Regions from separate parts of the Streptomyces sp. NPDC043176 genome, predicted to be linked through region 2. Evidence: riboswitches for the same ligand, from Rfam matches in the RefSeq annotation. Region 2 holds a riboswitch; each other region holds the start of a gene.

Region 1 (2,257 bases), on a different contig from region 2:
CGGTGAGCACCGGCCTTCCGCTGGGCTACTTCGGTGCCAGTACGGGGGCGGCGGCCGCGCTGTGGGCGGCCGCCGACCCCGGGTGCGCCGTGAGGGCCGTCGTCTCACGCGGTGGCCGGCCGGACCTCGCGGGGGACCGGTTGGCCGGGGTGCGTGCCCCGACGCTCCTGGTGGTGGGCGGCGAGGACGCGCTGGTCCTCGACCTGAACCGGCGGGCCGGGTCACTGCTGCGCTGCGAGAGCCGGTTGACGGTGGTGGAGGGCGCCACGCACCTCTTCGAGGAGCCCGGCGCCCTGGAGGAGGTGGCGGAGCTCGCCACCTCCTGGTTCACCGAGCACTTCAGGGATCAGTAGGCGCTGTTGACGTTGTCGATGGAGCCGTAGCGGTCGGCCGCGTAGTTGCAGGCGGCGGTGATGTTGGCGACCGGGTCGAAGAGGTCCATGGACGTGCCGGGCACGTGGTAGGCGAGGAAGGTCGGCTCGATGACCTGGAGCAGACCCTTCGAGGGCGTTCCGGCGGCCGCGTTGGAGTCCCAGAGGTTGATCGCCTGGGGGTTGCCGGAGGACTCGCGCATGACGTTGCGGAGGATGCCGTCGTACGTGCCCGGGATGCCCCGCTGGGCCATGATGGCCAGCGACTCCCGGATCCAGCCGTCGAGGTTGTCGGCGTAGTTGGTGGCGGCGGCCGGGGCCGCCTGGGCCGGGGCGGCGGCGGGAGCGGCGGCGGGAACGGCCTGTGCCGCGGAGGCGCCCGTGGGGGCGGCGGGGGCGGACCGGTGCTCGGAGCGGCTCGCCCGCTCGGGCGTGGTGCTCTTCTTCTTCGCCGGCGTGGGAGCGACCTTCGCGGAGTCCCGACGAAGCGTCAGTTCAAGGCCCGGGTGAATAAGTGACGGGTTGTCACCCACAGCGCTCCTGTTGGCCCGGTAAAGGCTCTTCCAGCCGCCCTGAATTCCCTTCTTCTGGGCGATCAGGGAAAGCGAGTCGCCGCTGACCACGGTGTAGGTGCGGGCCGCGGCGGGCGCGGCGGGCGCGGCGGGAGCCGTGACGGACGCCGGTGCGGCGGCGGGAGCGGCGACGGCGCGGGCGGTGAATTCCGGGGCTCCGGAAACGGGCGCGGCGCCGGCCGCGGCGGGGGCGATCAGCGGGAGGGCGAGGGCGACCCCGCCCGTGCCCGCCAGTGCGATTCCCTGGGAGACGGGGCGGCGTCGGGGGCGGCGGTGCTTACCGTGAGCAGGCATGACGGATTCCTCTCCGGCGCCTGCGGGGTGAGCTGTCGGGTTCGGACGGGAGGTGTCCGGCCGCGCGCACGCGGCTGCACCCCGAGCCGTTCCGGATTTCCGGGCCGGCGTATTCGTGGGTCCCCCGCTCCTGCCGTCGGGTGAAAAGGGAGGTATTTCGAGCGGTGGCAGGATTAGGCGATCCGCTCGAATGGAGGTGACCGTAGGCCAGTAATGCCGCGGATAACAAGAGGGCGTCGACCCGTGGCGCGGTGAAAAGATCACGGAATTCGATGAATTCAAGATCGGCCGGTCCTCCGGCCTCTTGAACTTCCGTCTGTCCCATGGCTCGCGGGATGTGGATCACCGCGTCGGCTCCGGGAGAGTGAGTCGCGTCACCAGGTGTTCAATGTCCGAATATGCACCGTAATTCTGTTAATAGGAAAATAGTAGGAAAAGGCCGCGTCGGCACGGGTGCACTTAAGGGCAAAAGTCGCAAAACCGACATTCATCCTGAAAGATGGAGCCACCCCGACCGAGGAGCCGCCGCATGACGCCCGTGATCTCCCTGCCCAGCCCCGACACCGTCGACCGCGAGGCCGCCGCGCTGTACGACAGCGCCACCTGGCAGCGGATCGTCACCGACTGGACCGCCGACGCCCCCCTCGCCCCCGACAGCCCCCTCGCTCCCGACGGCCCCCTCACTCTTGGCGGCCCGCCGCCCGGGGCCGCGACCTGGCGGGACCTGCTCACCGTGCCGGTGGAGAGACTCGTGGCCGACGCGCTCGACGCGCTGCCACCGCCCCTCCCCGCCGAGCGTCGTCTGCCGGGCCGCATCGGAGCCGTACTCCCGGACCGGCTGCACGCCTGGCGCCGCATCGGCAGCGCCGAGCTGCGCCCGTCGGTCCACCTCGGCTACGCCCGTCTCGTGCTGACGGACTGGGGCTGGCAGAACGCCCCGTACAAGCTGCGCGACCGGCGGGGAGCCCGCTGCGTCTGCGGCGCCCTGCTCGCCGCCCACCGCCTCGGCCACGGCGGCGC
Region 2 (2,257 bases):
TGTGCGCCGATCGCCGGTCTGACGAACGACGGCAAGGGCACCGGCGTCGACCCGGGCCCGACGGCCGTCCCGGCGGCCCCCGCGGGGCCCGTCGCCGAGTCGAACCGGACCGACGGCCTGTCGGCGGGCTCCGCGGGCACCTCCCGGGCCGCCCAGGCGCCGAGGACGGCCATGGCCGCCCCGACGCCCGCCGCGCCCACCACGCCCACCGCTCCGGAGACCCCGGACGCCTCCGTCACCCCGGGCGCGCCCACCACGCCCGGTACGTCGACGACCCCGGGCACGCCCGATGCGTCCGTTACGCCTGGTATGCCTGTTTCCCCCGGGGCGACCGGGGGTGACGTGTCGTCGGCCACGCCCGGATCCGGCAAGCACCGGGGCGAGGCCGCACCGGAGGAAACCGGCAAGCCGGGCACTTCATCGGAATCCGGGCGACACGCCTCGTCCACGGACAAGCCAGCCGAAAGCTCCACCATCACGCCGTCGACTGACGGCGTGGTGGATTCGGGCACAACGGACAGTCAGGACACTTCGGCCGAGTACACCGTGCAGCCCGGTGACAGCCTGTCCGACATCGCGCAGTCGAACGAACTGCCCGGAGGCTGGGCGGCCCTCTATGACGCCAACAGGCAGACGGTGGGCGCCGATCCGGACCTGATCCTGCCTGGTCAGAGCCTTGAGCTGACGACGGATCCGGCGACGGCCGCCGGGTAGTTCAGGGCCGTATGTCCGGTTCTGGGCAAGTGAGACATGGGTCTCTTCGCCTCAACTGGCGTGTCCTGTCCGTGACCTTTGCCTCCGTCACCTCTCACCTGCGCAAACGCCCCCCACCGGAGGGCAGGTAGGGGCGGTATTTCCGCAATGCGCCTCTTTGAACTTCCGGTGGGTCTGTGTCTACGGTCTTAACCGCTCGCCACCGCGGGCCCCGTCGACCGAAACGCCGAATCCTGCCGTCGGCCGATGGGAACAGTCGTCGCGTAAGCGCCGAAGGCAGGAGTGGGGGACCCAAGGTAAGTGCCGGTCCCGGCCGTCGAGACAGACGGCCGATGACCGGCTTGGGGTGAAGCCGCGTGCTAGGACACGCGGCCGGGCAACTTTCCGGCCCGAACCCGACAGCTCACCTCACAGGCGTCGGTGAGGAGAATCTCCATGCTGTTTTCCGGCAAGGGCAAACATCGTCGTCCCTCCAAGGCCACCCAGGTCGCCACGCTCGTCGGCATCACCGGTGTCGCCGTCGCCGCCCCGCTGATGACCGCGGGCACCGCGTCGGCCGCCACGGCCTCCGAGTGGGACCGCGTCGCCCAGTGCGAGTCCGGCGGCAACTGGTCCATCAACACCGGCAACGGCTACTACGGCGGCCTGCAGTTCTCGGCCTCCACCTGGGCCGCGTACGGCGGCACCGCCTACGCCTCGACCGCCAACCAGGCGTCGAAGTCCCAGCAGATCGCCATCGCCGAGAAGGTCCTCGCGGGCCAGGGCAAGGGCGCGTGGCCGAGCTGCGGCGTGGGTCTCTCCAACGCCGCCTACAGCGGCGGCACCGAGGCTCCCGAGCGCACGGCCACCAAGCCGACCACCCGCAGCGAGCAGCGCCAGGCCCCGAAGAAGGCCACGGCCACGAAGAAGGCCGCCTCCGCCAAGAAGGCCACGGCCCAGCGGACCGTCACCACCCCGGCCGGCGCGACGGTCAAGCAGGGCGACGGCGAGTACCGGGTCAAGGCCGGCGACACGCTCGGCACCATCGCCCAGGCGCACGGCGTCCAGGGCGGCTGGGCGACCCTCTACGACCTGAACAAGGACGTCGTCGCCGACGCCGACCTCATCTACGTGGGTCAGCAGCTCCACCTGAAGTGAGTGCGGCGGCCCGCGTGAGTCCGGCGGCTCACGCGGACCCGACGACCCTCCCGCGGTGACCACCCCGCCCGGCGCGCTCTCCCCCGTGCGCGCCGGAGCGGGGTTCCGTCGTGCAGGGGGCCCGTCCGGCGCCCGTAGAAGGGGCACCTAGCGGTTACCGTCCAGTAGATCTGAGGCCCTTCGTCCCCAGATGCATGCCCTTGGGTCCTTTTTCGTCCCAGGGTGCGGGCGCCCGGCGGGCTGGAGCCCCCGGGGCGGTTAGGCTCTTGCCGCAAGGCCAAGCGACCTGCATCGACCTTGCGTCACTTCCAGCGTCACATCCCAGAAGGAGATGCTCGTGCCGTCCATCGACGTCGTCGTAGCCCGGGAAATCCTGGACTCCCGAGGCAACCCCACGGTCGAGGTC
Region 3 (2,257 bases), on a different contig from region 2:
TCCTCGGCACGTACTGCCTGGGCGGCACCCTCACCTCGCGGCTCGACAAGGTCCTGCGCGAGGAGAAGGGCTACACGTACGGCGTGCGGGCCTTCGGCCAGGTGCTCCGCTCGGACGCCGAGGGCAACGGCGCCTCGATGCTCGCCATCAGCGGCTCCGTCGACACCCCCAACACCGGCCCGGCGCTCGGGGACCTGTGGCAGGTGCTGAGGACCCTCGCCGCCGAGGGGCTCACCGACGCCGAGCGCGAGACCGCCGTGCAGAACCTGGTGGGGGTCGCGCCGCTCAAGTACGAGACGGCCGCCTCCGTGGCCGGGACGCTGGCCGATCAGGTCGAGCAGCACCTTCCGGACGACTTCCAGGCCCAGTTGTACGCGCGCCTGGCCGAGACCGGCACGGTCGAGGCGACCGCGGCCGCGGTGAGCGCCTTCCCGGTGGACCGGCTCGTCACGGTGCTGGTGGGCGACGCGGCGGAGATCGCGGATGCGGTGCGGGAGCTCGGCATCGGCGAAGTGACCGTCGTGACGGGCTGATTCCGGCTCCGGCGTGACAACGAGAGGGCCCTGGCGGCATGTTCGCCGGGGTCCTCCCGTTTGTCCGTATTGGGATCAAGACTGATCATTTGCCCTGTGGCATGTCTTACAAAAAGCGTGTCTGGTTGGTGAATGAAAGACGATCCGCATAGCGTCGGGGCGGCTGTTCGTCAGTTGCACGTGCCGCAGCCGCGGCATCGGACAGTCATCGCCGAGTCCCCGTCAGGCGCGAGCCTGGGGAGCCGGGGACCCACATGAGTCCCTGGGGTGAATCGGACGCCTTCGTCCCGTACGGAGGGGCCCGTAGGAGACCTTCCTGCTCCGAACCCGTCAGCTAACCCGGTAGGCGAGAAGGAAGGAAAGGATCAGCCCCTACATGGCGTTCACCCGTGCCACCGGGAAGCATCGTGGTCCGAGCCGGATGGCGCGCCGCGGCGTGGGCATCGCCGGCGTCGCGACCCTCGCCACCACCGGCGTCATCGGAACCCTCGCCTCCCCGGCGCTCGCCGCCGACACGGACAACCGCTCCGCCGAGGACACCGGCCTCACCAAGGTGATCACCGAGAACTCCCTCGTGGACCGGATCGACGCCCAGGCCGCCGCCCAGGAGCAGGAGGCCGTCGAGGCCGTCGCCCAGGCGAAGGCCAAGGCCGAGGCGAAGCGCAAGGCCGAGGCCCGCGCCAAGGAGATCCGGCAGGAGCGCGAGCGCGCCGCCCGCGAGGCCGAGCGCCGCCGCCTGAACTCCTTCCAGCTTCCCGTCGCCGGCTCGTACGTCTCCACCGGCTACAAGACCGGCGGCTCCCTCTGGTCCTCCGGCAGCCACTCCGGCGTCGACTTCCACGCCGCCTACGGCAGCCGGGTCGTCTCCGTCGGCTCCGGCACCGTCGTCGAGGCCGGCTGGGGCGGCGCGTACGGCAACAACATCGTGATCCGGATGAACGACGGCACGTACACCCAGTACGGGCACCTCTCCTCCATCGGCGTCTACGTCGGCCAGACCGTCGAGCCCGGCCAGCAGATAGGCGTCTCCGGCTCGACCGGCAACTCCACCGGCCCGCACCTCCACTTCGAGGCGCGCACGAGCCCCGACTACGGCTCCGACATCAACCCGGTCGCCTACCTCCGCGCCCGCGGCGTCGAGGTCTGACCCTCCGGCCCGTTCCGCACCGCGTCGCAAAAGCCCCGGCTCGTACTGAGCCGGGGCTTTTCGCTGCCCGGAAGACGGCCGCATAAGGCGATGAATTCCGCCGGGGCTTCGGAAATCCCGGTGCGCTGCCATAGAGTCGATGGTCGGGCGCAGAACAGGCGCCGCTCGAATTGTCTCGCGCGGACCAAAGCGGAGGTCGGACATGCGCATTCCCGCGCATTCGGTATGCACGGCGATCCGGGACGACATCGTCTCCGGCGTCCACGAGCGGGGCGGCCGGCTGACCGAGGAACAACTCGCCCGCCGGTACGGGGTCTCCCGCGTCCCGGTCCGCGAGGCCCTGCGCACCCTGGAGTCCGAGGGGTTCGTCGTCACCCGCCGGCACGCGGGGGCACACGTCGCCGAGCCCACCGACCAGGAGGCGGCCGACCTCCTCGACATGCGGTCGCTGCTCGAACCGCTGGGCGCCGCGCGCGCCGCGCAGCGCCGCACCGACGCCCACCTCAAGGTCTTGCGCGGCCTGGTCAGGCTGGGGCAGGAGCGCGCCAGGCGCGGCCAGGGCGAGGACCTGCGCTCG

The links. Region 2 has a riboswitch for cyclic di-AMP ahead of AC067A_RS20320 (transglycosylase family protein). Riboswitches for the same ligand answer to the same signal wherever they lie in the genome.
Region 1: linked by a shared signal. The riboswitch ahead of AC067A_RS08270 (LysM peptidoglycan-binding domain-containing protein) and the one ahead of AC067A_RS20320 (transglycosylase family protein) in region 2 are both predicted to bind cyclic di-AMP.
Region 3: linked by a shared signal. The riboswitch ahead of AC067A_RS22360 (M23 family metallopeptidase) and the one ahead of AC067A_RS20320 (transglycosylase family protein) in region 2 are both predicted to bind cyclic di-AMP.

What each region holds. Positions count from the first base shown of each region.
Region 1 covers NZ_JBWKCA010000004.1:229,209-231,465, reverse strand. Annotated here, with positions in the region: gene AC067A_RS08275 (phosphoribosyltransferase family protein) at 1-353, shown strand, start outside; gene AC067A_RS08270 (LysM peptidoglycan-binding domain-containing protein) at 347-1,237, opposite strand; cyclic di-AMP (ydaO/yuaA leader) riboswitch at 1,242-1,398, opposite strand; gene AC067A_RS08265 (DUF6197 family protein) at 1,767-2,257, shown strand, end outside.
Region 2 covers NZ_JBWKCA010000011.1:236,676-238,932, forward strand. Annotated here, with positions in the region: gene AC067A_RS20315 (transglycosylase family protein) at 1-714, shown strand, start outside; cyclic di-AMP (ydaO/yuaA leader) riboswitch at 973-1,146, shown strand; gene AC067A_RS20320 (transglycosylase family protein) at 1,150-1,851, shown strand; gene eno (phosphopyruvate hydratase) at 2,183-2,257, shown strand, end outside.
Region 3 covers NZ_JBWKCA010000013.1:143,230-145,486, forward strand. Annotated here, with positions in the region: gene AC067A_RS22355 (M16 family metallopeptidase) at 1-533, shown strand, start outside; cyclic di-AMP (ydaO/yuaA leader) riboswitch at 733-897, shown strand; gene AC067A_RS22360 (M23 family metallopeptidase) at 910-1,680, shown strand; gene AC067A_RS22365 (GntR family transcriptional regulator) at 1,883-2,257, shown strand, end outside.